Regions from separate parts of the Proteiniborus sp. genome, predicted to be linked through region 1. Evidence: riboswitches for the same ligand, from Rfam matches in the RefSeq annotation. Region 1 holds a riboswitch; the other holds the start of a gene.
The links. A riboswitch is a leader RNA that binds a small molecule or an ion and turns the genes downstream of it on or off. The one in region 1 is predicted to bind glycine.
Positions count from the first base shown of each region.

Region 2: linked by a shared signal. The riboswitch ahead of gcvT (glycine cleavage system aminomethyltransferase GcvT) and the one ahead of ABV008_RS01075 (GrdX family protein) in region 1 are both predicted to bind glycine.

Region 1 covers NZ_JAWRHZ010000008.1:13,063-24,460, reverse strand. The annotation lists gene ABV008_RS01095 (Cof-type HAD-IIB family hydrolase) at 1-201, shown strand, start outside; gene ABV008_RS01090 (hypothetical protein) at 644-793, shown strand; gene trmL (tRNA (uridine(34)/cytosine(34)/5-carboxymethylaminomethyluridine(34)-2'-O)-methyltransferase TrmL) at 893-1,363, shown strand; gene ABV008_RS01080 (Na/Pi cotransporter family protein) at 1,515-3,119, shown strand; glycine riboswitch at 3,293-3,394, shown strand; glycine riboswitch at 3,396-3,470, shown strand; gene ABV008_RS01075 (GrdX family protein) at 3,540-3,917, shown strand; gene trxB (thioredoxin-disulfide reductase) at 4,046-4,990, shown strand; gene trxA (thioredoxin TrxA) at 5,037-5,354, shown strand; gene ABV008_RS01060 (glycine/sarcosine/betaine reductase component B subunit) at 5,473-6,759, shown strand; gene grdA (glycine/sarcosine/betaine reductase complex selenoprotein A) at 6,803-7,279, shown strand; gene grdB (glycine reductase complex selenoprotein B) at 7,323-8,633, shown strand; gene grdC (glycine/sarcosine/betaine reductase complex component C subunit beta) at 8,807-10,345, shown strand; gene grdD (glycine/sarcosine/betaine reductase complex component C subunit alpha) at 10,357-11,398, shown strand, end outside.
Region 2 covers NZ_JAWRHZ010000069.1:7,790-19,187, forward strand. The annotation lists gene gcvPA (aminomethyl-transferring glycine dehydrogenase subunit GcvPA) at 1-1,060, opposite strand, end outside; gene gcvH (glycine cleavage system protein GcvH) at 1,062-1,445, opposite strand; gene gcvT (glycine cleavage system aminomethyltransferase GcvT) at 1,497-2,603, opposite strand; glycine riboswitch at 2,818-2,913, opposite strand; gene ABV008_RS16180 (pyrophosphohydrolase domain-containing protein) at 3,416-3,805, shown strand; gene ABV008_RS16185 (ECF transporter S component) at 3,883-4,416, opposite strand; gene ABV008_RS16190 (DUF3842 family protein) at 4,478-4,891, opposite strand; gene ABV008_RS16195 (DUF1893 domain-containing protein) at 4,893-5,324, opposite strand; gene cls (cardiolipin synthase) at 5,573-7,018, shown strand; partial or broken gene ABV008_RS16205 (SelT/SelW/SelH family protein) at 7,224-7,415, shown strand; gene ABV008_RS16210 (MFS transporter) at 7,471-8,649, opposite strand; gene ABV008_RS16215 (phosphoglycerate dehydrogenase) at 8,678-9,610, opposite strand; gene tadA (tRNA adenosine(34) deaminase TadA) at 10,161-10,610, opposite strand; tRNA gene ABV008_RS16225 (tRNA-Arg) at 10,636-10,712, opposite strand; gene ABV008_RS16230 (DUF3798 domain-containing protein) at 11,150-11,398, shown strand, end outside.

The DNA.
Region 1 (11,398 bases):
TGCCAAATAATGAACATTAGGAAAGGACAAGTAATTGCAATTGGAGATAATTATAACGATGCTTCTATGTTTAAATTTGCTGGTCTTTCTGTAGCTATGGGAAATGGAGAAAATGAAGTAAAAAAAATGGCTGATGTAATAACAGACACTAATGATAAAGATGGAGTTGCAAAGGTAATTGAAGAAGTAGTACTTAGTTAAATAAATTAAGAATAAATAATTGAATTATTAACAATAATAGATTCTAAGAAGTATCTCTTAGAATCTTTTTTTTATTGAATAGTGTGTTATAATTTTACTTGGGGGGATAAAAATATCAAGTCTGGGAATAGCTGAAATATTTGATAAGAATATAAAGGAAATTTTTAAGCAGTTTGTTGATATAGATTTAGTTGAGAATGCTTATAAAACCTCTGAAACTAGCTTTCATGACGGGGTATCCGTAATAGTAAGCTTATTAGGTACAATATCAGGACAGATAATACTTAATATTTCAGATGAACTAATAAAACTTATTTATTTAAGATTTAGTAATGGTATTCCTGTTGTTAAAATTGATAAAAATGTAAAGAAAGCTATTTTTGATTTAGCAAAACTTATAATTGGAAACTCATGTATAAGCTTTTATGAAAATGGAGTTTCAATGGATGTGTTAAGTCATTGCATAATTGAAGGGAATGGTATTAAATATTCATGTTTTGCCCAAAATATAACAATAATTGATTATGAAAGCTTTGAAGAAAAAATGAAAATGAAACTAATGCTGGATATTGATGTAAAAGAACAAATTTAGTAACTTTATAATTGACTTTGTTTGAAAAGACGAGTAGAATTTAAAAGGTTGGTATAAATACCTTATAATTTGTTAACTTTTTAAATGGGGGGCTGAATAATGTCACTAAATGTTGTTCTAGTTGAACCAGAAATCCCACAGAATACAGGCAACATTGCAAGAACTTGCGCTGCAACAGGTTCTTCACTTCATCTCGTTAAACCGCTAGGATTTTCTATAGACGACAAGCATGTAAAAAGAGCAGGACTTGACTATTGGAGCCTTTTAGATTTACATGTTTATGAGAATCTAGAAGAATTTTTCCAAAAAAATGATATTAGTAAATTTTATTTTGCAACAACAAAAGGCCGGCAAAGTTATACTGATTTTACTTTTGAAGAAGGAGCTTTTTTACTGTTTGGAAAGGAAACTGCAGGACTACCTAAGGAGATTCTTTCTAAATATCCAGAAAAGACTATGCGAATACCCATGGTTAAGGATGAGAGGGCAAGATCTTTAAACCTTTCAAATTCTGTTGCAATTATAGTATATGAAGTTCTAAGACAACTTAATTTTCCAGAACTTATCTAAAAAACATAAGATACATTCTGGTTATAAACAAAATAAAAATTTTCTTATATTAGAGTTTAAGTAAATTATTAAATATAAGAGCAAAATTTATGCTATATTATTAATTCATTAGCTATTATCAAATGAATATTTTGAAAATAGGAGGATTATTATGGAGATTGTTTTTGGCGTATTAGGTGGTCTTGGACTATTCCTTTATGGAATGAACCTTATGGGGACAGGCCTTCAAAAAGCTGCCGGAGAAAAGCTAAAAAGACTTATAGAAGTGCTAACCAGCAATAGGTTAATGGGTGTAATTGTAGGTACTGTAGTTACAATGGTTGTTCAAAGTAGTAGTGCTACAACTGTTATGGTTATTGGTTTTGTAAATGCTGGGCTAATGAACTTAAACCAAGCAGTTGGAGTAATCATGGGTGCCAATGTAGGAACTACAATAACTGCACAACTTATAGCATTTAAATTAAGTGACTACGCACCTGTTGTAGTAGCTATAGGTGTTGCCATTTGGTTGTTTTCATCTAAGAAAAAGAATAAAGAAATAGCTGAGATACTTATTGGCTTTGGTATTCTCTTTATCGGAATGGATTTTATGGGAAGTCATTTGAAACCCTTAGGGCAATCTGAAGCTTTTAAGAACATACTTATTAGTCTTAAGAACCCTGTATTAGGTATTCTAGTAGGATTTGGATTAACTACCTTAGTGCAAAGCAGCAGTGCTTCCATAGGATTATTGCTTGCACTTGCTAGTCAAGGACTTATAACTATAGATATAGCATTACCTATTCTTTTTGGAGATAATATAGGAACTACAACAACAGCACTTATCTCAAGTATTGGAGCTAACAAAACTGCTAAAAGAGCTGCACTTATGCATTTTCTTTTTAATGTTGTAGGTACTATGTTGTTTATCATTGTATTACAGGGTCCTGTAGAGGCTTTAGTTATGAAGTTTTCACCAAATGATATTCAAAGACAAATAGCAAATGCTCATACATTATTCAATTTAATAAACGTAGTAATACAGTTCCCATTTGCAGGATTATTAGTGCTAGCTGCTAAAAAATTAATTAAGGGAGAAGAAGAAGGCGAAGTTCTTGGATTAAAATACTTAGACACAAGAATTATTGAAACTCCTTCTATAGCCGTAGGTCAGGCTAGTAAAGAAGTACTTAGAATGGGGAAAACAGTTAGAGAAAATCTACGAACATCTATTGAATCATTTTACACAAAAGATGAAAAATTGATCCAAAAGGTTTTTGAGGAAGAAAAAAATATTAATTTTATCGAAAAAGAGATAACTAAATATTTAATTCAACTTTCTAATGCACCCCTTACAGATGAGCAGCATGCTACTGTAACTACATTGTTCCATGCTATTAATGATATAGAACGTGTTGGAGACCATGCTGAGAACATAGCGGAATTATCCCAAAGCAGAATAGATAATAAGCTTTGGTTTACTGACGCAGCTCTTGACGAATTGCATATAATGTTTGATAAGGTAGAAGATATATTTAGCAAATCATTACTAGCTTTTAAGAATGCAGATCCCAAAATTGCGAATGAAGTAATCAGTTTGGAAGCAGAAGTAGATATAATGGAAAAAGATTATAGAGAAAGACATATTGAAAGGTTAAATACTCAATCATGTGAACCAAGCTCAGGAATTATTTTCTTGGATCTTATTAGTAATCTAGAAAGAATATCAGACCACTCATCTAATATTGCGATGTATATTTTAGATGCACTTAAATAATAAAAAAACAATATACTTGTTTGTAGAAATATAACAAATGTTAAAGATATTTAAGAAATTTTGTTGTGAAAAAATAAAAAAAGGTATTGTATACGAATTATTTATATATTATAATATGGTTAAACACCAAGATTGATTTTTATTTAACAATATAATACTTAAAATGAAACTGAATGAAAAATGCGGAAGAGACCAATTGTATTGGCGCCGAAGGAGTAAGTCATAAATTTGCCATTTATGGAGAAGCTCTCAGGCAAAAGGACCGTATTTGGACAGTTCTCTGGAAAGCCTATGGCACCGAAGGAGCAATTCTTTGAAAAAAGAAGAATCTCTCAGGTTTAGAACAGAGTAGAGGGGCACATAATAATGTAAACTTCTATTCTGTTTTTTTGTCTTTAAATATTGGGAGGGGTGAGGCTTATGAAAAAAGTAATAATAACAAACAATCCATTAATTAAAGAGAAGTTTGCTCCTACATATGAAATAGAACTTCACAACAAGGACTACATAGGAATCTTAGAAATCGTTAGAGACAAAATTCATATGGGATATAAGCTTTTATCACATCCCTTGGCGGGCAGTATTAAGCCTAATGAAACTCCATATAGGACTATTATTATTTCAAAAGAAAAAAACCAATTAGACATGGATTCTCTGTCACTTATAGAAAGTGCCATAACTACTACTAGAAAATTTATGGCAAACAGACCAATCCCAAATTGGAATGATGTTGCGCTTTTTGATTTTCAAACTGTAGATTTATCCTTAATAGAAAATGTACTAAATAACATAATTTAGTCTTGCATAATATTTGACAAATCTGGGTAAATTCTAGTTGAAAAAATGTATTTTTACTGATAACCCTAGAATGTTAACTATAAAAGTTAATGGGTATATTATTACTACAAATTTAAGGAGTGATTAAGATGGCAAACTTATACGATACAATAATAATTGGTTCAGGTCCTGCAGGTTTAGCAGCAGGATTATATGCAGCAAGAGCAAAAATGAAAACATTAATACTAGAAAGAGAAAAAGCTGGTGGACAAATAGTTACAACTGAAGAAGTGGCTAACTATCCAGGATCAGTTGAAAATGCTTCAGGACCGTCTTTGATTGCAAGAATGGTAGAGCAAGCAGATGAATTTGGTGCAGAAAGAGTGTTAGACGAAGTAAAAGAAGTTCAATTACAAGATAAGATTAAAGTAATCAAGGGTGCTAAAGGTGAATACCATGCTAAATCAATAATAATAGCAACAGGTGCAAAACCAAGACTAATGGGTTGCCCAGGAGAAAAAGAACTTACAGGTAAAGGTGTTTCATATTGTGCAACTTGCGATGCTGATTTCTTTACTGATTTAGAAGTTTATGTAATTGGTGGTGGAGATTCAGCTGTTGAAGAAGCAATGTACTTAACTAAATTTGCTAGAAAAGTTACTATAGTTCATAGAAGAGATGAGCTAAGAGCAGCTAAATCAATTCAAGAAAAAGCATTTAAAAATGAAAAAATGCACTTTATTTGGAATTCAGTAGTTAAAGAAGTAAAAGGCGAAGGTATATTAGAGTCAATGGTACTTGAAAATAGAGTAACTGGAGAAGTTACAGAAATAGTTGCAGATGAAGATGATGGTACATTTGGAGTATTTGTTTTCGTAGGATATGATCCAGTAACTTCACTATTTGATGGAATGGTGGAAATGCAAAATGGCTATATAATAACAGATGACAACATGAAGACTAATATACCAGGGGTATTTGCAGCTGGAGATTGTAGAGTAAAATCTTTAAGACAAGTAGTCACCGCAACAGCAGATGGTGCAATTGCTGCTACTCAAGCGGAGAAATACATTGAAAGCGCTTTTGAAGAGTAAAATCAAAACTTTTAAATAAAAAACAAATAATTTAGGAGGGATTTTCATGTTAGCAGTTGATAAGGAAACTTTTGAACAAGAAGTGCTTAAGGCAGAAGGACATGTTTTAGTAGATTTCTGGAGTGAGGGTTGTGAACCATGTAAAGCATTAATGCCACATGTTCATGAACTTGCAGAAAAATACGATGGAAAAATGAAGTTCACTAGCTTAGATACAGGTAAAGCTAGAAGACTTGCAATTTCACAAAAAATATTAGGATTACCAGTTATTGCAATTTACAAAGATGGCCAAAAAATTGATGAATTAGTAAAAGATGATGCTACACCAGCAAATGTAGAGGCCATGATTCAAAAATATATATAATAAAAAATATTCATTATTACTTAGGTAACAAACCTAAGCAGGGGGTTATAAAACCTATTGTTTAGGGTTACAATAAAAACATGCTATGCAAGTGAAATATTAAGGGGAGGTGAACTCTATGCGCCTAGAAATAGGTAATATTATCATTAAAGATGTACAGTTTGGTGACAAAACAAAAGTGGAAAATGGTATTTTATTTGTCAACAAAGAAGAGCTTATTGCAAGAGTAAGCGATGACGATCATATTAAAAGTGTAGATGTAGAGTTGGCAAGACCAGGTGAAAGTGTTAGAATTACACCAGTTAAGGACGTAATTGAGCCAAGAGTTAAGGCTGAAGGTCCTGGTGGAATTTTCCCTGGAGTACTATCAAAAGTTGATACAGTTGGTACAGGGAGAACACATGTATTAAAAGGTGCAGCAGTTGTTACAACAGGTAAGGTAGTTGCATTCCAGGAAGGAATTATTGATATGACTGGCCCTGGTGCAGACTATACACCATTCTCAAAAACAAACAACGTTGTTTTAGTTATTCAACCAAAAGATGGATTAAAACAACATGATCATGAAAGAACTGTTAGAATGGCTGGATTAAAAGCAGCTACATACCTAGGAGAAGCTGGAAAAGATGTAGAACCAAACGAAGTTAAAGTTTATGAAACTTTACCTTTACTACAAGGGATTCAAAAATATCCAGAACTTCCAAAAGTAGCATATGTTCAAATGCTTCAAAGTCAAGGATTGATGCATGACACTTATGTTTATGGTGTTGATGCAAAACAAACATTACCAACACTAATTTACCCAACAGAGTTATTAGATGGTTCCATCATAAGTGGTAACTGTGTTTCTGCTTGTGATAAAAACACAACTTATCATCATCAAAACAATCCAGTTGTTCATGACTTATTTGATAAGCATGGAAAGGAATTGAATTTTGTTGGAGTAATTATTACAAATGAGAATGTTTATTTAGCAGATAAAGAAAGATCATCAAATTGGGCTGCAAAATTAGCAGAATACCTAGGAGTAGACGGTGTTGTCATATCACAAGAAGGATTTGGTAACCCTGATACAGACTTAATAATGAACTGTAAGAAAATTGAGAAAAAAGGCGTTAAGACTGTAATTGTTACTGACGAATATGCAGGTAGAGATGGAGCATCTCAATCATTAGCAGATGCTGATCCACTAGCAGATGCAGTTGTTACAGGTGGAAATGCCAATGAAGTAATAGAATTACCAGCATTAGACAAAGTTATTGGATATCTTGAGCCAGTAAACACAATTGCTGGTGGATTTGACGGAAGCTTAGAGAAGGATGGTTCAATAGTAGTAGAGCTTCAAGCTATTACAGGTGCAACAAATGAACTTGGTTTCAATAAGCTAACAGCAAGAGGATTCTAATAGAAAATAATGTATAAATAAAATAAAGAGAGGAAGTGTGATGATGGGACTATTTGATGGCAAAAAAGTTATCGTAATAGGCGATAGAGACGGTATACCAGCTCCAGCGGTAGAAGAATGCCTTAAAAATACAGGCGCAGAAGTAGTTTTCGCATCTACAGAGTGTTTTGTCTGAACGGCTGCAGGCGCTATGGACCTAGAAAATCAACAAAGAGTTAAGGATTTAACTGAAAAGCACGGTGCAGAGAACATAGTTGTTCTTTTAGGTGCTGCTGAAGGTGAAGCTGCTGGTTTAGCAGCAGAAACAGTTACAGCAGGAGATCCAACTTTTGCAGGTCCATTAGCAGGAGTCCAGTTAGGACTTAGAGTATATCACGTTGTAGAACCAGAAGTTAAAGACGAATTTGATGCAGATGTATATGATGAGCAAATTGGTATGATGGAAATGGTTCTTGATGTTGATGATATAATCAATGAAGTTAGCTCAATAAGAAATGAGTATTGTAAATTTAATGATTAATTAATAATCTAAATTACCCAAAAATACGAGAGGGGGGAAACTAATGAGTAAAATTAAAGTTGTTCATTATATAAATCAGTTTTTTGCCGGAATAGGTGGAGAAGAAAAAGCTGACCATAGACCAGAAGTAAGAGAAGAAATAGTTGGACCAGGTTTAGCGTTATCTGCAAGTCTTGGTGACGAAGCTGAAATAGTTGCAACAATTATTTGTGGAGACTCTTACTTTAACGAAAATCTAGAAGAAGCAAAGGCAGAAGTAATTGGTATGATTAAAAAATACAACCCTGATTTATTCATTGCTGGACCAGCTTTTAACGCAGGTAGATATGGTGTTGCATGTGGAACAATTACTGATGCTGTTAAACACGAACTAGGAATCCCTGTTTTAACTGGTATGTACATTGAAAATCCTGGAGCTGATATGTTCAAGAAAAGTGTATATATCGTTGAAACAAAAAACAATGCTGCAGGTATGAGACCAGCAGTTAAAGATATGGCAAGACTAGCTCTTAAATTAGCTAAAGGTGAAGAAATAGGTTCACCAGCTGAAGAAGGATATATGCCTAGAGGAATAAGAAAGAATGTTTTTGCTGATAAAAGAGGCTCAGAAAGAGCTGTTGAGATGCTCATTAAGAAACTTAAGGGAGAAGAATTCGTTACTGAGTTCCCAATGCCTAATTTTGATAGAGTAGATCCAAACCCAGCAGTTAAAGATATTACAAAAGCTAAAATTGCATTAGTTACTTCTGGTGGAATAGTTCCAAAAGGAAATCCAGATCACATTGAATCTTCAAGTGCTTCTAAATATGGCAAGTATGATATCTCTGGAGTAGAAGATTTAACAGAAGCAACTCATGAAACAGCTCATGGTGGATATGACCCAACATATGCAAACAATGATGCTGATAGAGTTCTTCCTGTTGATGTTCTTAGAGACATGGAAAAGGAAGGCAAAATTGGAGAATTGCATAGATACTTCTATACAACAACTGGTAATGGAACTGCCGTTGCTAGCGCTAAAGCTTTTGCAGCAGAATTTGCAAAAGAATTAGTTGCTGACGGGGTGGATGCAGTTATATTAACATCTACCTGAGGTACTTGTACACGTTGCGGTGCAACGATGGTTAAAGAAGTTGAAAGAGCAGGTATTCCTGTTGTTCATATGTGTACAGTAGTACCTATATCCTTAACAGTAGGTGCTAATAGAATAGTTCCAACTATAGCTATACCTCATCCACTTGGAAATCCAAGTTTAGATAAGGCTGAGGAAAAAGCTCTAAGAAGAAAGCTAGTTGAAAAAGCCCTAGAAGCTTTAACAACTGAAGTAGAAGGTCAAACTGTATTTGACAAATAATCTTTGCTGGCTGCAATTCGCAGCTAGCAGCTGCAAATATTATAAAAGGGTGATTAAGTTTATCACCCTTTTATAAAACCATAGCAACGCAGTTAGGGACTAATTATAGTCTGTAGCTGCCAGCTGCGAGTTAATAAGTTATGTATTTTTCAATTATTTTGGAGGTGAAGTATATGACATTCCCAGTAGTAAAAGGTGCTGGATATATTCTAGTTCACACACCAGATATGGTGATACACAATGGTACAACACAAACTTCAGAAAGAGTAATCAATCCTAACTCTGATTATTTAAAAGAACTTCCAAAGCATTTACGTAGCTTTGAAGAGGTAATAAGCTACCCACCAAATCAAACATATATCGGTTCTATGACTCCACAAGAGTTAGCTAAATATGAAGCACCTTGGCATGATAAAAAAGTAGAAGGTGCTGATAGATTTGGCAAATTAGGGGAAATAATGCCTCAAGACGAGTTTATCGGTCTTATGCAAATATGTGACGCTTTTGATCTTGTTAAATTAGAAAAGAATTTTGCAGAAGATGTTAAAGGGAAATTGGCTAAACATCCATTAATGAGAGAAGAACTAGTAGCAAAAATCAAAGAAGGCGAATCAGTAGAAGATATTAAGAAATTAGTAGATGAACATCATGCAGAAGCAATTTACAGCAATAACGAGTTAGTAGGTTGTGTAAAAAGAGCTCACGAAATAGATATAAATTTAAATGCACATACTATATTCGAAAATCTAGTTGTTAAAGCTTCAGGTGTTCTTGCACTAATGAATCTATTAGATAAAAATGATTTAGATCCAAATAGTATAGAATATGTAATTGAATGTTCAGAAGAAGCATGTGGAGACATGAACCAAAGAGGTGGAGGTAACTTCGCTAAATCTATAGCTGAGATAGTAGGCTGTCAAAATGCTACAGGTTCTGACACAAGAGGTTTCTGTGCGGCGCCAACACACTCACTAATTGAAGCATCAGCATTAGTACAAGCTGGAATATACGAAAACGTAGTATTGGTAGCAGGTGGAGCTTCAGCTAAATTAGGTATGAACGGTAAGGACCACGTTAAGAAAGGCCTACCAATATTAGAAGATGCAGTTGGAGGTTTTGCAATATTAGTAAGTAAGAATGACGGAATAAATCCAGTACTAAGAACTGACTTAGTAGGTCGTCATACTGTAGGAACTGGATCATCTCCACAAGCCGTTATAACATCACTTATTACTACACCATTAGATAAAGGAAACCTAAAGATTACTGACATAGATAAATACTCAGTAGAAATGCAAAATCCTGATATAACTAAACCAGCAGGAGCAGGAGACGTTCCAGCTGCAAACTACAAGATGATAGCTGCATTAGGAGTTAAGAGGGGAGAACTTGAAAGGGCAGATGTAGCAACATTTGGAGATAAGCATGGCTTACCTGGATGGGCGCCAACTCAAGGACATATTCCTTCAGGAGTTCCTTATATAGGATTTGCTAGAGAAGCTATGTTAAATGGTGAAATTAATAGAGCTATGATAGTTGGAAAGGGAAGCTTATTCCTAGGCCGTATGACAAATTTATTTGACGGTGTTTCTATAGTTATAGAAAAGAATAGTGGAAAAGTTGAAGATGACAAAGGTGTTTCAGAAGAAGAAGTAAAGAAATTAGTAGCAGAGGCTATGAGAGAATTCGCGTCACATCTATTAGGAAATTAGAGGTGATATAAATGTCAGATAATATTAAAAACATAATAGGCAAAGTATTTAATGATATAGCAGATGCTGTAGAAACTGGACAATTTGGACAAAAAGTAAGAGTCGGTATTACAGTGTTAGGTAGCGAGCATGGAGTAGAAAACATTGTAAGAGGAGCTGAATTAGCTCAAAAAAGAAACTCTAATGTGGAAGTTGTCTTAATTGGACCAAAAGTAGATACAGAGCTTAAAATATATGAAGCCAATACAGAAGAAGAGCAACACAAAAGAATGGAAGAACTTTTGGATAGTGGAGAAATTAACAGTGCAGTAACAATGCACTATACTTTCCCGTTAGGAGTATCTACAGTGGGTAGGGTAATAACCCCTGGAAAAGGTAAAGAGATGTTCATAGCTACAACTACAGGAACATCATCTGCACATAGAGTTGAAGGAATGGTAAAGAATGCTCTATATGGAATAATTACTGCAAAAGCAATGGGAGTAAATAACCCAACAGTAGGACTTTTAAATGTAGATGGAGTAAGACAAGTTGAAAGAGCATTAAATGAATTAAAATCGAATGGATATGAATTTAGCTTTGCTGAATCCATGAGAGCTGATGGTGGTTCAGTAATGAGAGGAAACGACTTATTAACTGGTACACCAGATGTAATGGTAACAGATTCATTGACAGGAAACCTTCTTATGAAGGTGTTCTCATCATATACTACAGGTGGAGACTATGAAGCTATGGGATTTGGATATGGCCCTGGAATAGGAGAAGACTATGAAAGAACTATCCTTATCCTATCAAGAGCATCAGGAGTACCTGTTGTAGCAAATGCAATCGAATTTGCTGCAAGCCTTGCACAAGGTAAAGTTATGAGTATTTCAAAAAATGAATTTTCTAAAGCAAAAAAAGCTAAATTTGATGACATACTAAAGGGTTTAAAGAAGGATACAAAAAAAGAAAGTACTAAAGATGAAGGAGAAGTAGTAGCTCCTGCTAAAGAAGTAGTTACTGGTTCAATTGCAGGCGTAGACATTATGGAATTAGAAGATGCTGTTATTG
Region 2 (11,398 bases), on a different contig from region 1:
CAACCTCTCTAAGCCCTTTCTTACCCATTGTTATCAAGTAAATAGCTGCCATAACCACATTTAATCCTTGGTTTGAACAAATATTTGAAGTAGCTTTATATCTTCTTATATGCTGCTCTCTTGCTTGAAGAGTAAGTACAAAGGCTCTCCTGCCATCTACATCTATAGATTGACCAACTATTCTTCCAGGAAGCTTTCTAACAAGCTTTGCAGTTGTAGCTAAAAAGCCTAGATGTGGTCCACCGAAGTTTAATCTATTTCCAAGTGATTGTCCTTCACCTACTACAATATCTACTCCTAACTCTCCAGGAGTTTTTAGTATTCCTAGTGATATAGGATCAACATACATAATTAGGTTTCCTTTGTTTTCATGTATAATCTTTTCAACTTCAGTAACGTCTTCTATTATTCCAAAGAAGTTTGGACTTTGAACTATAACTCCAGCAGTATTTTTATTTACTAGAGATTTCAATTTTTCTACATCTGTAGCTCCATCAACCATATCTACTTCAATTAGTTCAATGTCTCTTACTGTTAAGTAAGTTTTAAGAACTTTTCTAGTCTCTGGGTTGACAGTTTTTGATACAATTATGGATTTACGTCTAGTATTTTCACAAGCCATTATAGCTGCTTCAGCTGTTGCAGTAGGCCCATCATACATTGAAGCATTAGTTACATCCATACCTGTAAGATTAGTCATCAAAGTTTGGTATTCAAATATTACTTGTAGTGTTCCTTGGCTTATTTCTGGTTGATAAGGAGTATAAGCAGTATAAAATTCAGATCTCATAGCAAGATGTTTTACTATTGAAGGTATATAGTGATCATACGCTCCTGCTCCCAAGAAACATACTAAATCATCTGTACTCTTGTTTTTTTCTGCAAGGCTTTTCATATGTTCTAAAATCTCTATTTCTGACATAGCCTTACCAATATTAAGTTCTCTATTTAATTTTAGGTTAGTTGGTATATCGGAGAACAAGTCGCCTATAGAGCTTACGCCAATGCTATCAAGCATTTGCTTCTTGTCAACCTCCGTATTTGGTATATATCTATGCATACTATTCCTCCTTACTACAGAAGTCTTCGTATTCCTCGGCATTCATTAATTCTTTAAGTTCAGACTCATCTGAAAGTTCAATTTTTACAATCCAGTTTGCATATGGATCTTCATTAACTAAGCCTGGTTCACCGTCTAAGTCTTCATTTACTTCAACAACTTTACCTGATATAGGAAGATAAGAGTCTGAAGCTGCTTTAACTGATTCAACTACTGAGAAAACATCTCCTGTACTAAGTTCATCGTCAACTTGTGGTAATTCAACATAAACGATTTCCCCTAATTTATGTTGAGCAAAATCAGTAATTCCTATATAAGCTTCCTTTCCTTCTACCTTTATCCACTCGTGATCCTTTGAGTATAATAGACCTTCAACTATTTTCATAAATATATTCCTCCTTAAATTTAATTAATATTTTTATAAAATAATGTTATTTTATTTTTTATATTGTTTTTGGTAAAATCTCTTATTTACTACTTTAGCTTTTAGAGATCTATTTCTTACTTTTATTTCAACTGGAGTATCAAGTTGAGTATATTCTATGTCAAGCATTGCAAATCCTATGTTTTTCTTTAGAGTAGGTGAAAAATACCCTGTTGTTATAAAACCTATTTTCTTTCCATCTGCATAAACTTCATATCCATGTCTTGGAACACCTTTATCTACCATTTCAATTCCTACTATTTTTCTCTTTAGTCCTTCTTCTTTTTGCTTTGCTAAGGCATTTTTCCCTATAAAGTTTTCTTTGTTTAGTTTTACAAACATACCATAGCCAGCTTCTAATGGAGTTATATCCCTGTCAAGTTCATTCCCATAAAGAGGAAGAGTAGCTTCAAATCTCAAAGTATCTCTTGAGCCAAGTCCTGCAGGTTTTAGCCCTTCTTCTTTTCCTGCCTCCATTATCTTATCCCATAAGTTATCAGCATGCTCATGATCAAAGTAAATTTCAAAGCCATCTTCTCCTGTGTATCCTGTTCTTGAAATTAAACAATTTGCTCCTGCTATACTTACATCTCTCTTTAGATGGAAGAATTCTATCTTTGAAAGATCTGTATCAGTAAGCTTTTGAACAATCTTCTCTGCATTAGGTCCTTGAACAGCAACTTCGGATATTTCATCTGAAAGATTTTTAATATTGACATCAAAACTCTTTGCATTTTCATTAATCCATTCTACGTCTTTTTCAACGTTAGCTGCATTAATTACAAGGAAATAATGATCTCTTGAGAATTTATAAACTAGAAGGTCGTCTACAACCCCTCCATCTGGATAGCACATAAAACTATATGCTATTTGATTGTCACTAAGTACAGATACATCATTTGTAACTAAGTATTGAACAAAATCAAATGCTTGTGGACCTGTTACTTCTACTTCTCCCATGTGTGAAACATCAAATATTCCTGCTTGTGTTCTTACTGCCTCATGCTCTTGTGTCAAACCTTCATATTGTACTGGTAGTGCCCATCCTGAGTAGTCTACAATATTCCCACCATATCTTAAATGGGCATTGTAAAGTGATGTTTTTCTTGGTTCTGCCAAAATAAACTCCTCCTTTCAGATTTTAGGTTTTTTTAGTATTTATTGCTTATGTTAATTATGTGGTTAAACAAAATTTGCATACACCTTCTAAAAGACATACTATAGGTATAATATACCCAATTAATAAATATATCTTACAATAAAAAATTATGTTGAAAAAAGATAACAAAAAAAGGAACACAATAGCATAAAAGCAATAAAAAGCAATGTGCCATTATATTCCTCTGTTTCCTAACCTGAGAGCTTCTGTATATTATCTAATACATTTCTCCTTCGGCGCCGAGTAACCGGACTCTTCAGAGTTCCATCAGATGACGATACTTTTGCCTGAAAGTTTCTATAAAAGATTGGCTCATCTTATATTGCTTCTTCGGCTATCTTGCTAAGTGAAGATATCTCACGCCACCTTCATCTGGTTCCATATCTATTTGTCATATTTCATATCTTTCGCCATAATCATAATATATTCTTTATGAAATATCAACAATTGTTATAATTTTAACTTTCCAATCGTTAAATATTTAACTATTATTGTCAAAAAAATATATTATATTATGATAAAATAGGTTACGTAGATATCCTATACCATATTAATGTCATCTTAGCTTTAAGCCATATTAATTTGTCTTTTTTCTGGTGCTTAATATAAATAATAATATAATACCTAAAAAATATCAATAATTATTGCTAAATTTTCTTAATTTTCGTTAAAAGTTTAACTAAATTCTTTTGATGGTATATTAGAAAGGTATGATAAAATAGAATTTACAGTATTATATATAATTCTTAAGATATTTTTGGAGGTGCATATGATGAGCAATAAATGGTGGCATATGGTTAAAGATTTTCAAATGAGATTTGGGCATCCTTACAGAGATACCCCTAAGCTTCTTGATACTGACAGGGTATGTAAAAGATATAATTGGATGCTTGAAGAAATAAATGAGTTCAAAGAAGCAAACGATATATATGAACAAGCAGATGCAATGATTGATTTAATGTACTTTGCTTTAGGAACCCTTGTTGAAATGGGAGTCAAACCTGACAAAATCTTCGAAATAGTACATAAAGCCAATATGGACAAGCTATGGAGCGACGGAAAGCCTCACTTCAAAGAAGATGGAAAGACTGTAAAGCCAGAAGGATGGAAAGATCCATATCCTAAAATTAAGGAAGAAATTGATAGTCAAGGATGTGAATAATACTAAAAACCCTTAGATTCTTCGCTGGCGCTCAGAATGATGTACACATTGTCATCCTGAGCCTTAGCGAAGAATCTCTATGCATTTACATTAGCTCCTCTATTAACTTTGTTTAATGCATACACTAAAGACGGTATGAGTATTAGTTGAATAGCTATACCAGGAAGTCCTGTTATTATACCTCCTTTAACAAACATAAAAGCATTCATTTTTACGCTAAAACTTAATGATAGAACAAATACTACTATACCTGCTACTACTCTACCAATTATCATCGTAACGACAAGAGCTAGTACAGAAGAAAGCTTAAATTTTTTTGTTGCTAAGGAAGCAGACAGTCCATATGCTCCAAGTTCAAACATCATAATTACAGCCATTGGAAACATAGGTGGCATTCCTGTAAGTACCCCACTAACTAAAGGAGTAACTATCCCTAGCAATAAAGCTAGGTATGGTGGCAACAAAAATCCTCCAATTAAAACTGGTATATGCATAGGTAAAAATACGGGACCCATCCCTCCAAAAAAATGAAATACCATTGGAAGAACTAAACCTAGAGCTAATAATAATCCTGTTAACACTAAATCCTTTGTAGAAAATTTCCTGTTCATTTATATACCTCCCAAAAAAATAACCATGAAAGCTTCCTTCTTGGAAAAAACCTTCATGGTCTTATTCTTCTAATATTGTTTTTATTTTTTCAAGTAATTCATCAAAAAGCTGCTTTAACTGATAGCTTTCGAGCCCTATTATTTCAAAATTACATTTACTCACTGGCAATAAAAGTTTTTTTGCTTTACTGCTTGCAACTGCCCCTGCCATTTTAGGACTTATTTCGCCCATCATTGAATTTGCAGCAATTATTGCCATAGGTCCAATAATAATATCCACCCTGTTGCTCATCCATACTATTGCATTTTCTCCAGTAGCCCCATCGTTACCTCCGGCTTTTAGCATATTAGCTGTAGCTTGGGAGTTAGTTCCCAATACGATGATTTCGATATCATCTTTTCTTAAAGACTTCAGTCTTTCTACTATTTGACAGCCTATGCCTCCGCCTTTTCCATCTATTACGGCGATTTTCATTTTATTGCCTCTTCTTAATGCTATCTAAAAATTCAGATATTCTCTGTATTAGCTCTTTTGGATTATCTACACCTTGTGATAACTTCTCTACTGGACACATGTCTGATTTATCTCTATTTTTAATGTATGGTGAGCTTTCATCATAAAAAAACTTGATACTACTACCTTCAAAAATCTTTATAGCTTGGTTGGAGATAAGCTTTGTATATAATACTCTTATACCTGCATATTTGCACAAAATAGCAGCAGCCCTTCCAATAACCTTATCTACTACAGTTGCTCCTTTAAGATCTTCTTTGAGCTCTAATACTGCAGTATAAATTGGCTTTATTCCTCTATCAGTACTTGTAAATATTATTTTTCCTTCTTTTACTATGGCCAAAGTAAGCTCTTTCTCCTCAAGGATGTTCTTGGCTAGTTCTAAATCCTTCATTTACTCAGCTCCTGATTCTTAAATATGAATATATAATATCAAACTTTATCACGTTTTTCAATTTATTATTAATTTAGCAATTATCAATATAAAATTTCAGAAATGAAAAATTACCAAAAATAGAGCTTTTGTTTATTTTTCTAATGATTGAATATATTGTAATTATTGAATATACTATTATTATGAATGATGAAATAATAATAGATTAATACCTTAGATACGACTTATTCTAAAAAGGGGTGGTATATATGAATTGGTTTGTGCCCACGCTCTCTATACTTCTTGTGCTAAATGTTTTCTTAGCCTTTATATTAATTTTTCTTGAGAGAAAGGATCCTTCGGCTACATGGGCTTGGCTTATGGTACTACTTTTAGTACCTTATTTAGGCTTTATACTTTATTTAACACTAGGTCAAAATCTTAGTAGACAGAAAATATTCGATACCAAGACAGAAGAAGATCAAATGATAGGAAAAATTCTGTTAGAACAGATATCATATTTACAAAACAATGAGATAGTATTTAATGATGCAGAAATGGCAAATTATCAAGATATGATAAGAATGCAACTTATTAGTGATGATTCTATATTTACTCAGGATAATGAGGTGGAAATATTTACAGATGGCACAAAAAAATTTGAGTCTTTAATTGATTCAATAGAAAAAGCAGAAGATCATATACATATGCTATATTATATAATAAAAAATGATAGCTTAAGTAAAAAAGTAGTAGTTGCACTTGCTAAGAAAGCCTCTGAAGGAATTGAAGTAAGACTTCTTTACGATGCACTTGGTGGACGAACTCTTCCTAGAGGTTTTTTTAAAGAGTTGACCAAGGCTGGAGGAAAAGTAGCATCCTTCTTTCCCTCTAAAATACCCCTTATTAATTTAAGAATTAATTATAGAAACCATAGAAAAATAGCAATAATAGATGGAAAATATGGATTTATAGGTGGCTTCAATATTGGAAATGAATATTTAGGACTAAATAAAAAATTTGGATACTGGAGAGATACACATCTTAAGATTAAAGGTAGTGCTGTACACATGATGCAAATGAGATTTTTTCATGATTGGAGGTATGCATCAAAAGAAAAAGCTACATATGATGAAAAATACTACCCATTAATTAAATCAAATGGAAAAACTGGAATTCAAATAGTTTCTAGTGGTCCAGATTCAGAACAGGAACAAATCAAAATTGGTTATCTTAAAATGATTAACTCAGCAAGAGAAAGTATATATATTCAAACTCCTTATTTTGTTCCAGATCAAAGCATACTGGAAGCACTTAGAGTTGCTTCGCTTTCTGGAGTTGATGTTAAGATAATGATACCAAATAAGCCAGACCATATGTTTGTTTATTGGGCAACCTACTCTTATATTGGAGATTTGTTAAACTCTGGTATAAAAGCCTACACTTATGAAAATGGGTTTTTGCATGCAAAAACAATGGTTGTTGACGGAAAAATATCTTCTGTTGGAACTGCAAATATTGATGTAAGAAGCTTTAAGTTAAATTTTGAAGTAAATGCATTTGTATATGATACTAAAACTTCTACAAGGCTTAAAAAAATATTCGAAAATGACTTAAAGGTCTGCGATGAAATCACTGTAGAAAAATACAAAAAACGTTCTAAAGTGATAGTTGTTAAAGAATCTATTTCAAGACTGCTATCCCCTGTATTATAAGATAGTATCTTTTATAATTTAATCCAATGCCACTACTACTTAACAGGATACTGTTAATGTACCAGTGGCATTTTATTTTTCTAAATCTAACTAATTGATATTTGGTTTAAAAACAGGGTAATATTGTATTAAAGATATTTAAGGAGGAGTTTTAATGAATAAAATAATTAGTATTGAGTATTGTACTTCCTGAGGTTATTTATCAAAGGCAGTTAGCCTAGCAAACAATTTATTAACTGAGCATAAGAATTCTATAGAAATGGTGAAAATAATTCCTTCATCAGGTGGTTTATTTGAAATTAACTTAGATGACAAAATAGTCTTTTCAAAAAAAGAACTAGGTAGATTCCCTAATGAGGATGAAGTAGAAGACACAATAAGAGAAGATTTAATATAATTAAGGGCTGTCGCACTATCATTTATTTATATGCTAGTGTGACAGTCCCATTTTATTACTCTACAATTTCTTCTTGTTTTGTAATATTTCTATATATTAAAAACATAAAAAAGACACTAAAAAACAAACTAATAGGAATAGTATAATATGCATTAGAAGCCCCTATTAAGTCATTTAACCAGCCAATAATGAAGTTTATTCCCATACTTATAGCAGATGAAGCAGTCGTCAATATACCTATAATATAAGTAGTGTTTTTTCTAAACACCTCATTTGTTGATAGTATGACAGTAGGAAATATTATAGAAAAAAACAGTCCTGAAAACCCAACTAATATAAGTCCTTTTTGTCCAATTAAAATGCCTGATGTATAAAATAAAAATGCTAGCACAGAAGAAATAAATACAGTCTTAATAGTACCTATTTTTTCTACCACAAATCCTCCTAAAAGTCTTCCTATAGTAAAAGTACCAAAAAATAAAGTAGTATAAAAAGTACCTTGGTTTTCATTATATGCAAAGGTTTCTTTCATATAGTTAACAAACCAGTTTCCAGTACCTATCTCTGCAGCAACATAAAGACCTAAGAATATCATGTAAAAATATAACAGTTTATTTTTAAATATAGATTTATAATCAATCTTTTTATCTTCCTTAGCTTTTTCCATAGAAGGTATCTTTACAGGAATAAACGCAATTAAAACTATAAAAAACAATATTGAGATGCATAAATACATGGTTCTCCACTCTATTCCCTTAAATAAAAGTAACCCTGCAGACCTTTGGGTTATAGTAGCACCTACACCATAGCTAAAGTGTATTAAGTTCATAATTACAGCTTGAAAACTTACAGCTATTAAGGGGATTACTGTATTTATAGCTAAACCTATAAGAGCCCATCCTGCGTTTAACAAAACCATGCCTATTAGCAAAACTATAAAGTTAGGACTCGAATACAATGTAACTAAAGAAAGCGTCATTAAAACCATTCCAACACTCAATACCTTCTTATGCCCCATAGTTTCACATAGCATTCCTCCTAAATAAGCAAAAACTATGTAACCTATTGAGCCAACCACTATCATCATACCCATATGAGTATCTTTCACAAAAAAATCATTCTTAAATGAAGGAATAAATACGCCCCTTAAATTATCACTTATGGCAGATAAGATCATAATGGCAAACATAAATACAATAATTATATTATTATTTTTTTCTTTTCCCCTTTTCATTTCATCTCTCCATTACTTTAAAGGCTATTTAATATCCTTTATTAATATTTACGACATTAATTAAATCTTCTCCAGAAATGTATCTTCTTAAATTTTCGTGCACTATATAAAACCTTCTTTCATTTACTAGCTCTGAAGCCCATGAATTATGAGGAGTAACTATAACATTTTCCATATCCCAAAGTGGATTGCTCTCATTTAAAGGCTCTTCTTCAAATACATCTAATGCCGCGCCTTTTATTTTCCCACTATTTAATTGATTTATCATCTCTTTTTCATCAATAATACTTCCTCTAGCTATATTTACAATACATACTCCATCTTTCATGGCATCAAATACTTCTTTATTTATGATATGGTGAGTTTTTTCTGTATAAGGCATGGATACCACAACTATATCACAACGAGTAACCATTTCTCTTATCTGACTAGTAGTATAGCACCTATCAAAGAATGTAACATCTTTACCGCTAGTATTAAGTCCTAGTATAGTAGCGTCGAAACCTTTAAGTCTCTTTGCTGCCTCTTGAGCTATGTCCCCTGTTCCAATAAAGCCTACTGTTTTCCCATAAATCTCTGTTAGTGACGTATCCATCTTCCATATTTTTTCTGACTGTTGCTTGTAAAACCTTCTACTATTTTTAGCCATTTCGAGTATCTTAAGAACTATCCATTCCCCTATAGGTATACTATATCCCCCTCTATTATTAGAAAGAATTATACCTTTTTCTCTAACAATGTCAGCAGGTACTTGATTTATTCCTGCACTTGTAAGTTGAATTAGTTTTAGTTTATTAAGTTTAGAAATGTCTAATGTTTTAAAAGGATTGAAACATACAAGTACATCTATATCTATTATTTCCTCAGAAATATTTACTTTGCTATCTTTCTTAACTATGACTTCATATCCAAGCTTTCCTATATTATTAATTTTTTCAGTACCAAAATCTTGAGTAATCAAAACTTTAATAATAATCTCCTCCTATCATAATTATCCTTGTTTTCTATTTTATCAAAACTCTATAAGCTTTTGCAAAAATAATCTAATAAGCTTTTCTTAATGAATTTTTTAAAATCAGAAAATGTTTAAATGCAGATAAATATTTTAATTTGTTCATTTAGTTTTTAAAATATAATTCACCAAACCTAAATAACATGATATAATTAAATAAATATATACCCCATACCGGTATATGAGGTGGGGAATTAAATGATTGGAGTGTTGTTAATATGGTAAAAGCAGATGCTAAAGCTTTAAAATATGCAAAGCAACATGGATTAAGTTTTGTTGTAAGTGCTAAGATAATTTCATGTGGTTGAGCAGGATATCAAACTAGTCTAAGTGTTAGACCTGTAAAAAGCTTTGAAGACAATGATAAATATAAGGCTTATGAACAAGATGGAGTAAATATCTATGTTCCAAAAGCACTAAACTCAAAAACAATACAAATATATCAAAAATATAAACTCCCTCTTTTGGGACCTGTATTTGATGTTAGATAAGAATTTTCTTATTTATTTCTTAACTTTCTAAAAAAAACTTTCATTATTTCAGAGCATTCATCTTCCATTGTTCCCCAAGTAATATCTGCTCTATGATTAAAGTCTTCGTTTTGCACTATGTTGACTGTAGAGCCACAGGCTCCCATTTTAGGGTCCTTTGCCCCTATAACTAGTCTCTCTATTCTTGAATTTACAATAGCTCCTGCACACATGGCACAGGGCTCTATAGTCACATACATTGTACATCCTATTAGTCTCCACCCACCTAAGACTTCACTAGCTTTTTTAATAGCTATTATCTCTGCATGGGCAGTAGGATCTTTTAAGGTTTCCTTCATATTATAACCTGTGGCTATGACTTTACGATCATTTATAATAAGAGCACCGACAGGTACCTCGCCGATGCTATAAGCTTTATATGCTTCATTTAATGCTATTTTCATAAAATACTCATCCATGGTTTTCACCTTCAAAAAATAATAGTGGCGCACCCGAGAGGAGTCGAACCTCCGACCTACGCCTTAGGAGGGCGTCGCTCTATCCTACTGAGCTACGGGAGCACCTTAATATCATACCTATATATTATATGATATTATAGTGTCCTTGTCAATTATACAATATTACTTGTTTACCATATTTAGTAAGTAATTAAGTGGAATATCAATATAAAAATTACAATTCGATTTTAATTTACTTCTCTTGGAATTTTATACATAATTGAATAATAAAATAGTACTAGTTATTATTTCGAATTTTTAATATTTTATTATATTTAATAAAAGCCCATAATATTATAAAAAAGTTTATTCCACAAAATTTTACTTTAGATAATACCTTTCGGCATCATATACTATCGTATATTCAACGTTTATACACTACATTTATAATGTTTCGTATCTTCAAAATTTATTATTGTCATATAGTAATTTTTAATAAAATATTAATAACTAATTAGACAAATGAAATCTAGTCTAAAAAAAATAAAGGGGGAATTAAGGTGTTAAAAAAATTTCTTGCATTGCTACTAGCTACTTTAATGGTTTTTGCACTAGCTAGTTGTGGCACACAACAAACAGCTGGCAAGGGAAATTTAGACTTTAAAATCGGTTTAGTGACTGGTACGGTTTCTCAAGGTGAAGAGGAATTTAGAGCTGGAGAAGACATGGTAAGGAAATATGGAGCTGACGTAATCAAACACGTTACATATCCTGATAAATTTGCTCAAGAACAAGAAACTACTATTGCT